Regions from separate parts of the Paenibacillus ihbetae genome, predicted to be linked through region 1. Evidence: riboswitches for the same ligand, from Rfam matches in the RefSeq annotation. Region 1 holds a riboswitch; the other holds the start of a gene.
What was found. A riboswitch is a leader RNA that binds a small molecule or an ion and turns the genes downstream of it on or off. The one in region 1 is predicted to bind cyclic di-GMP.
Positions count from the first base shown of each region.

Region 2: another riboswitch for cyclic di-GMP. It lies ahead of BBD41_RS15300 (hypothetical protein); the one in region 1 lies ahead of BBD41_RS00830 (transglutaminase-like domain-containing protein).

Region 1 covers NZ_CP016809.1:191,421-195,845, reverse strand. Annotated here, with positions in the region: gene BBD41_RS00840 (helix-turn-helix transcriptional regulator) at 1-789, shown strand, start outside; gene BBD41_RS00835 (DinB family protein) at 854-1,390, shown strand; cyclic di-GMP riboswitch class I at 1,541-1,627, shown strand; cyclic di-GMP riboswitch class I at 1,691-1,778, shown strand; gene BBD41_RS00830 (transglutaminase-like domain-containing protein) at 1,792-2,592, shown strand; gene BBD41_RS00825 (LPXTG cell wall anchor domain-containing protein) at 2,882-4,425, shown strand, end outside.
Region 2 covers NZ_CP016809.1:3,441,084-3,445,508, reverse strand. Annotated here, with positions in the region: gene BBD41_RS15310 (isopeptide-forming domain-containing fimbrial protein) at 1-973, opposite strand, end outside; cyclic di-GMP riboswitch class I at 1,307-1,406, opposite strand; gene BBD41_RS15305 (hypothetical protein) at 1,723-1,998, opposite strand; gene BBD41_RS15300 (hypothetical protein) at 1,979-2,722, opposite strand; cyclic di-GMP riboswitch class I at 3,011-3,108, opposite strand; gene BBD41_RS15295 (helix-turn-helix transcriptional regulator) at 3,230-3,949, opposite strand; cyclic di-GMP riboswitch class I at 4,104-4,199, opposite strand.

The sequences.
Region 1 (4,425 bases):
CCGATCCTTGGGTCTCCAGGACACGGGTATTCCCTAATGGAAGGTTACTTTTTGCCGCCGATAGGTTTTTCAGCAGAAGAGGCCGTGGCATTGCTCATGGGTACGGATATGATTGAGCAACGGCTGGATGGCGACTACAAATCAGCTGCGAGGGCAGCTCGAAGCAAGATTGAAGCGATTCTTCCGGAACCCATTCGTGAGGCCTCAGCGATTGTCCGGGAAACGATGCAAATTCTTCATCCCGGCGGGCAGGGGGAGAACGAGCTCGGACAGGTTCGCGGTGCCATTTTGGAGCGGCGGAAAATAAGGATGCTCTACCTGAAAAAAATACCGGATTCGGATGGGAAACGGATGAATGAGCGGATAGTCGCTCCATATGGCCTTGTGCTCGTTCAAGGGAATTGGATCATGATCGCACGCTGCGATCTGCGACAAGAGGTTCGCCATTTCCGATTATCGCGCATGAGGGATGTTACGGTGCTTGAGGAAAGGTACAGCCTTCCCCATGGATTTAAGCTGAGTCAATATCGCCCGCCGGACGATCGTAAGCTACATGTGATGATCCGGGCAAACCCGGAAATGACCGATAAAATCGCCGAGACCGCAGGCTTCTATATCGAAGCAGCTGAGCAAAGGGAGCGCAGTCTTCTGGTCCAGTTTCGGGTCAGGCAGCCGGAGGAGCTTCTGCCCCATGTTCTCAGCTGGGGAGGGGACGTCGAGGTGCTGGAGCCTGAGTCCTTCCGTAACCGGATTCGTGAAGAAGCCGAAAAAATGCTAAAACGCTACTGACACGCTGTTGTCAGTAGCGTTTTTTTATATTGGGTATATACCAGATGGAAGAGGAGATATCATGATGAGAAATACAGCAGAAGCTTTGCAGGCGTTTGAATCAACAGTAGCGGTCTATTTGAATGAGCTGGAGCACCTGAAGCTGGAGCAATTGCATATCAAACCGAACGAAGAAGACTGGTCCATTGGGCAAATGTACATGCATTTGATTCAATCGGCTCAATATATGCATCTGCGCAATGTCGACCAATGTTTGGCCGGAAACGAAACGCCCGTCGAATCCCCTGGGGAAAAAACGGAGAGAGGCAAGGCGGTGTTCGAGCTAGGAAGTTTTCCGCCTGTCAGGATTCGAATACCGGCGTCTCCGCAGTACACGCCGCCGCAGCCGGCGAGCAAAGAGCAGTTAGTTGAAGGTCTTCACGGAGTAGTGGAACGGATGAAGCGTACGGAAGCGGATTTGCACCAAGCAAACAGCAGCAGTACGATTCCTCATCCCGGATTCGGAGCCTTAAACGCCAAAGAGTGGTTTCTGCTGGTGGAGATGCATTACAGGCACCACCTGCTGCAGCTCGATCGGTTAAAAAAGGAGCTGTCCCTCTAAGGATTCCCCTAACGGTTTGATGATCAAGCGGGATTGACAAAAAAGCGTCTCTTTGGAGACGTTTTTTGTTGTCGATCGTCGTCTATCAATCTCAAAATTTGCTTGATAGAATTAGAGATATTTGGTATGATGAACTCACATAAAGCTACTCACGATAAACGGCAAACTTGTCGAAAGGCAAGGACGCAAAGCTACAGGGCCTTCTTGATGAACCATCAATGGCAGCCAGCTACCGAACGAATACGCTTTTTTTGTTTTTTTATAGGAGATTTTGATTTGTTTCATTCTTTGAAAACTCTATCACGATAATGGCAAACTTGTCGAAAGATAAGGACGCAAAGCCACAGGGCCTTCTTGATGAACCGTCAATGGCAGCCTGGCTACCGAAGGGAGTTTACAGTATGCGCAACATGGTGTTGGCTATTGTAGGGTTTATTGCGTTTTTCGTATTGGCTCCGGTTGTACAAGCTTCCCAAACGGGAGATTGGCTGGATCTGGAGCAGCTTGATCGCGGAGTCATCGCCGTTCGCTATGACGTGAAAGCGGATGTGAAGACGAAGCTCATGATTGCAAAAGGGCAAAACAAGTATACATATACGCTTTTACCGGACAAGCAGCAGGAGTCCTTTCCGCTGCAGATGGGAAACGGCCGTTATACCATAACAGTGCTGGAGCAGGTCAACGGTACCAAGTATAAGATCGTGCAGGAAGCAGAAGTTACGCTTCAACTGACGAATAGCAGCAGGGTGTTCTTGAACTCGGTACAAAACATCGATTGGCGTTCAAGCGACAAGGCGGCTCAGCTTGCAAAGAAGCTAACCCGGTCTGCTAACACCGACGAGGAAAAAGTAAAGCTGATCCACGAGTATATCGTCGATACGATCCGGTATGATAAAGCGCTTGCCGCCAGCGAGCTGACGGACTATCTTCCCGATATTGACCGCACGCTGTCCGGAAAAAAAGGCATGTGTTATGATTACGCCTCCTTGTTCGCATCCATGCTGCGGAGCATGGACATTCCGACCAAGCTTGTAATGGGGACAACGGATTATGTTGACGTTTACCACGCTTGGAATGAGGTTTACCTGAACGGGCGGTGGGTCACGATCGACACGACCGTCGATGCGGGATGGAAGAGCAAGGGTGCCGGTTTCAAAATGATTAAAGAGGCATCCCGATATTCTGCAGCTAAGTATTATTAAAATAATTTTATAGCTAAAACCTTAAGCTTTGGACCATTGTCCAAGGCTTATTCGGGTTTATATTCAGAAAATATTCAGAACAGGGCGTTACAATGCTAGAAGCTCAATTGGTTCTTAAGGAAAATACAGGCACCAATGAATCGTGCGCCAAAAAAAGTAAGCGGAGGTGATGGACGAACAAATCTCTTATCGGCATATGATCCGAGAGATGGTTGGCTCGATTTGCGCACGCAAAAGCAACATCGGAACCAAATATATTGAGGGTAATGGAGAGGCTGAGGGAGAGATCATGAAGAAAAAAGTAAGTGGAATCGTATTGGCTCTGCTGCTTATGATTCAAACATTGTTTGGAATGTCGGGCTGGACGGTCAATGCATCGACCAATGTCCCGGAACCGGTAAGCGTGCAGGATTCAGTGTATGGAGTGACGGATGATGTTTATGGCCCGTCCGAATCAGAAATCAATAATGATAGCATTATAACCAAAGTTGTGTTAACCGACATCGACGGCACTGTCATTGATGCCGTTTATAATCCGGGCAGCAGCCTGGACATCGGCGCAGCCGTGAATCTAAGCTATGAATGGGAGCTGCCGAACGGTCACAACTATAAGAACGGGGACACCTTTACCTTCGATCTGCCGCAGCAGTTTGAAATCTTCACGGACATTGACTCGCCGCTCGTTGCCGGTCAGGGTGAAGTCGGCCGTTTTACGGTGGACCGCAGCGGCAAGGTTGTGATGACCTTCAACGATTACGTGGAGAGCCATTCCAACATCAGCGGCAAGCTGGAAATTCGTACAGAGTTCAAGAAGGAAGTTCTTAAAGGAAGCACGGAAATCATTATTGCTATTCCGATAAAGGGCGGGGTTCAGACCGTCGTCGTGAATCTGAAGCCGCAAGGCGGAAAGCTGATCGAGAAGCAAGGAAAAGCGATTGGCAAAGACCGGATCGATTGGACGGTACAGATCAACAAGTCGCTCAATAAGGTCAAGCACGCGGTCATCACCGATGAAATGCCTGAAGGCTTGGAGCTCATCGGGGATTCCGTTGAGGTATACAATCTGCAGGTTAACGGTGACGGCTCGGCGGTTCTTGGCGAACGGCTGGATGCCGGCAAGTACACCGTCCAAACAGGCGGTGGCGGCAAGCTGGAGCTTGCATTCCAGGATGAAACAATCAGCAAAGCCTACGAAATTCGCTTCTCGACGAAGCTTATCGGCGATCAGTCCCGTTTTGAGAACACCGCTGTTCTGTCTGGCGACGGGATGGAAAATGCCCAATCGACGGCTACAGTAACAGTAGATCGCGGCAGTTTCTTGGATAAGACATATAGCCAGGACAAGGACACGGGGATCATCACTTGGACGGTGAAATACAATTTCAACGAGAAGAAGATTCCGAGCGCTCAAGCCATCATTACGGATGAATTTAGTGAGAACCATACCTGGATTTCCGATTCGCTGAAGGTGTATAACGGGAATTCAACGAATGACCAAAACCTGGTTCCAGAAGATGAGTACACCGCTGTAGCGAAAGGTAAGCACGGATTCGAGCTTCGATTCAACAAGGATATCGATTCGCCTTATACGATTGTTTACCGGACGGAGCCTGTCGATCGCTTGAGCTCCGAGGGGAACGCAGTCAAGAACAAAGTCGTATCGGGTGAAGCGTCTAAGGAAGTAACGGCTCCGGGCTACGGAAGCCGTGCCCTAGTAAAAGGATCCTCGAACGTCAATTTTGACACAAAAACCGCGAAGTGGAAAATTACAGTCAATGGCGATAAAAAGCCGGACGGCACCAAATACATCATGGAGAATGTAATTATCACGGA
Region 2 (4,425 bases), 3.2 Mb from region 1:
GACTTTCAGAGATCGTATTTCGACTCTGAATCGTGTATAGCAGCGTATCTCCCACTTCAGGCTGGTCCGCAACGGTGTTTCCATCCGCTTTTTCTTGAATCTTCGCCGATTTCTGCGATTCAAGTTGAGGAGGATTTGGATCGAAATTAGGAATGACACGCGAAGCGGCATCGTAAGTAATCTCAATATTTGTAGAGCTCAGGAATCGATAGCTAAGTGTTTCTGGATCAAGTTCGTATACGAGCGTGTTGGTGTTTCCAGCGCCCACATACATTTTCCCGTTCGGCAGGAAGCTAAGAGCCCGCGGTCCAGGATCGATGGATTGGCCGTCTGCACTTACCATAGGAACAGAACGTATTACTTCTGCCGTTGCCGGATCGATTTGATAGACCTTTACCTGGTCAACAAGATCCAAAAGCCAAATAAACCCGTTTTTGTCATAAAGAATGTCGCCACCGTTGCTACTTGTCAAGCCGATAATAACCTTACGATCTTGCTGATTTGTTGTTATATCGTAGTATGCGAGATAATTCTCCCCATTTTCGGTGTAAATATAATAGTATTTATTATCCGGGCTAATTACGGCGTTTGCTGCTGTTCCGGTCAACGTGGCTACCTGTGTAGTAGCACCCGTTTCTGAAATCTTATACAGCCGATTGATGCCGCCACTTCCGCTAAATGCGTAGAAGGCATTTTCCGTCATGGACATCGCTAATCCATTATTAATGAGGAGTGCGTTGTTAAGTGCTAGGCTTGCCTTTGGGTCTAGCTCGCCCGGATTATTTCCGTCGATCTGGTAGATAGCATTCCCGGATATAATATAAGTATCAGTGTCATTAATCGAAAAGGATGCGGCCTGAGCCTGAGATGGCTGTAAAGGAAATATCCCGCCTAAAGCAACTAAAAATACACAAAACTGGATAAACAAACGCTTGATCAATTTTGTGCTCGTACCAGAATGAATACTGCTCAAACATCTCCCTCCAATCGTTGTTAGTCTTGGCCGTCATTGGACTGTAATGAGCCTTAAATTTAATACATTGCTAGTCAAATCGAATCCATACTTCGACTTATGGATTGATCTCAATCCATTTGATCAATACGAGCGAATGGCCGTAACGCCATCACTTACTCATCGCCTCCTACTATGTATTTCTTATTTTCCCAAAGGACGCTCCCTCCTCGAAGGTTCATCTTATCTATAGACAAGGCTTGTTGCCTCGACTAACGTTAATTAAAATTTGAAATAACTAAAAATGAAAAACCCGTCCAATAGCAAACGCTAACAGACGGGTCTTCCGTCGTATTCGGTAGCTGGCTGGCAATAGTACTTGCTTCTTTCAGCAAATCCATTAGCCCCTGTAGCTTTGCGTCCCCACTTTTCAATGGGTTTGCCATTATCGTACGAGCATTTTATGTAAATGTAAGTTTTAACATTTCCTTAATCTTACAACACATATAATTGATAAGTTAGGTTATATTGACTCAATTTCGTGGTAGTTTATCACTATTTGTCGTATTTTGGAATATAAGGCTTTAGTGCTATATCAACATTTATTTGCTAGCAATGATAAGCCGACAAGATCATTCCGAAACAAGATCTCATAAAAAGAATGGTTATTTTGGAAACTTAGTAGATCTATTAATGACGCGATCTATGTTAGAGGCGTCTGCGATAAAAAATACCGAAAATCGGTATTTTTTATGTTTGTTTTTATATCGTTATCCATTTTCAAGGATGCTGAGTAAACCTGCGGCAACTTCTTTTTGGGACTCAGGAATAGTATTCATCCATTCATGGAGAGCCAAACGTACGCCACTTTCAGTCAAAGTCTGAGTATCCATGATAAGTTGGAGCTGCGGTGGAAGAGCTATATCTTCCTGTTGACTGATGTCCACCGCCATGCCGATAACGGTGGCAAGCTCGCAAGGGCGATGGTCTGCAATGCTGCACTCCATAGACAAACCATATATGATTTCATTGTCTAGTTGACTCATATGATTTACCTCCCCAAGCTTGAAGTACATCCCGACGAAAGCTTGAATTCAATTCTGCGGCTTCCTTCTGCGCTAGTTGTAATGTCTCCGGATCAGGATTGACGTTGATTTTCCGTGAAATTACAGCAAAACGAGCGCCTACCAATTCCAGATCATCCGCTGTGGTGATGCCGTTCAACAGTTGATGGCGTGCCTCGCGAAGCTCGGGCAACAACCTCTTTACTTCATCGCGCATATTCGGATCCAGAGACTGTAGTTTTTCCGGTGCGAACCGAATTCGTTCTAAGCCATTCACCAATTCCTCAGAACGTTCAAGCCGCATCTGTACTTCGGGATGTTCTATACCGTCTACTCTGGCAAAACGGATGGCTTCTTTAAGCGATGCAGCAATTGCCGTCAATTCCGGTACGGGTTCAGCTAGTTTTTTCTGCAAGGAGGAAATGGCTTTTGCGTACTTGGCTAATACTTCACGGTCTCTCTCTGGTGTCGCCGCTAGCTTCTCCGGTGTCAAATCGTATTCCATCAGTGCGGAGATCTCCTCACGGGCAGTCTCTGCATCCCCCTCCTTTAGCGATACGGAGACCGCTGACAAGTGCGCTCTTGTACAGGGGATACAACCAACCGATACATGCATATCCGGGGCATATTGACTGTAAGGCACAGCTTCGTTTTTAATTGCTACAGCTTCGAAGGTATTGGAATCCTCCATTTTAATATCGCTCATAAATCATTTCCTCCTCAAAGTTTTAGTTTAGCTTCTATTAATTCCAGGATACTGTTTGGATCATATATCAAGAACGCTTCTTCGCCCAGTTCTCTCCGAAGTTCCAAAAGCGCTTATGCATTCAATAGATTTAATACAGCTTGAATACATATCATCCCCTCCTTGTCACACGATTCTGCTTTGGTGCCGTTATTTCGAGACGGGAGTGTGTTCCTCACCTCCTATAGCAAGATCACCTAGAATACAAAAAACCCCCGCCATGTTTAAATAGACGGAGGCTCCGTCGTATTCGGTAACTGGCTGGCATAGTGGTTGCATTAAAAACACCCACCTTAGCCCCTGTAGCTTTGCGTCGCCATCTTTCAACGGGTTTGCTATTATCGTACGATGTATGAAATTGTAAAAATTAATTAATCCTTCAACAACAACTTACTTTAAATTATAAGATTCGACGTAAATAAAAAAAATACCCAAAATTGGGTAATGGATGCGTATGTATTCCATTCTTTAGGTAAACTTCCTCAGAAACGCTCCTTTATGATTGACTCTCGTTTTGGCGTAAATTTTTTTAATAAACGTGCGGACCGTGCTTTGACTAATTCCATAGGTATCCGCGATTTCAGGCACGTTTTTATTTTCCAGCCACCCGTAGGCGATTTCCTTCTCGCGATTCGTTAATTTATATTGCTCAAAGAGGGAATAGGTCAGCTCCTTTTGCAGCATGGGATCCTTCTGGGGCAGCTTTTCTTCAATATTTTTGGCCAAATGCTCAATGAGGGGCAGGGCAAATGTAACCTCGTGAAAATAATGAAAACAGAGGCTGAGGTAGCCGATGATAACATTTTTGATTCGGATGGGCGTGCAAACGCAGGACAGCTCCGCAAACAATCGATTGCTGTGCTCGGCGCCGATTACGACTGAAGCCGAGTGTTTTTCCATGGATAAACCAATGGCATTGATTCCCGCCTTGTTCATAGCAGAAGATGTACCAATTTTCATATGGTTTCTTTCAAAGTAGCCTTTTAACAGCTCCGTCCCGCAATAGTCGATAATGGTTCCCTCTGGGTCCGCAATGACAAATAAATAAGGTATAGGCAGCAAATCGTTCATATTCCCGGTTTCCTCTTGCAACAGATACAGGATTTCTTTTCGCTCGATCAGCCTCTTTTTTATTTCAGTCATGCTGAGGAAATGATCGTTTACTTTCAGCAATGTTCTTTGGCCCATTATTTTCCCTTCTTCCTTGTTAAGAATAAGTGATTAATAATGAAATCGATCTCCTATTCATCGCCGCTGCAAAATCGTAGTCTTTTAGCGAAAAATAAAAAACCTCCATCCATGAAAATTACCATAGCAAAATAGGACGGGGGTTTCCGTCGTATTCGGCAACTGGCTGGCATCACGAATCTTAGGCAGATCCGCATTAGCCCCTATAGCTTTGCGTCGCCACTTTTCAGTGGGTTTGCTATTATCGTACGAAACGATTCGATTGGTTGGCTGTCAAACACGCTTCCGCATGAAATTACCGAGTTATCCGTTTATAGCCCTGCCTAGTAATGACATGCTGCGGGACATCATTCTCCGCATCATTCACCTCCCTTCAGGCATCCATGATTTTCTCTTCGAGGAACAGGCAGCTGGCGCAGGAACCTCCCTTTGAAAAATTTGTGAACAGCAAATAGCCTCCGTCAGCTTGAAGACCT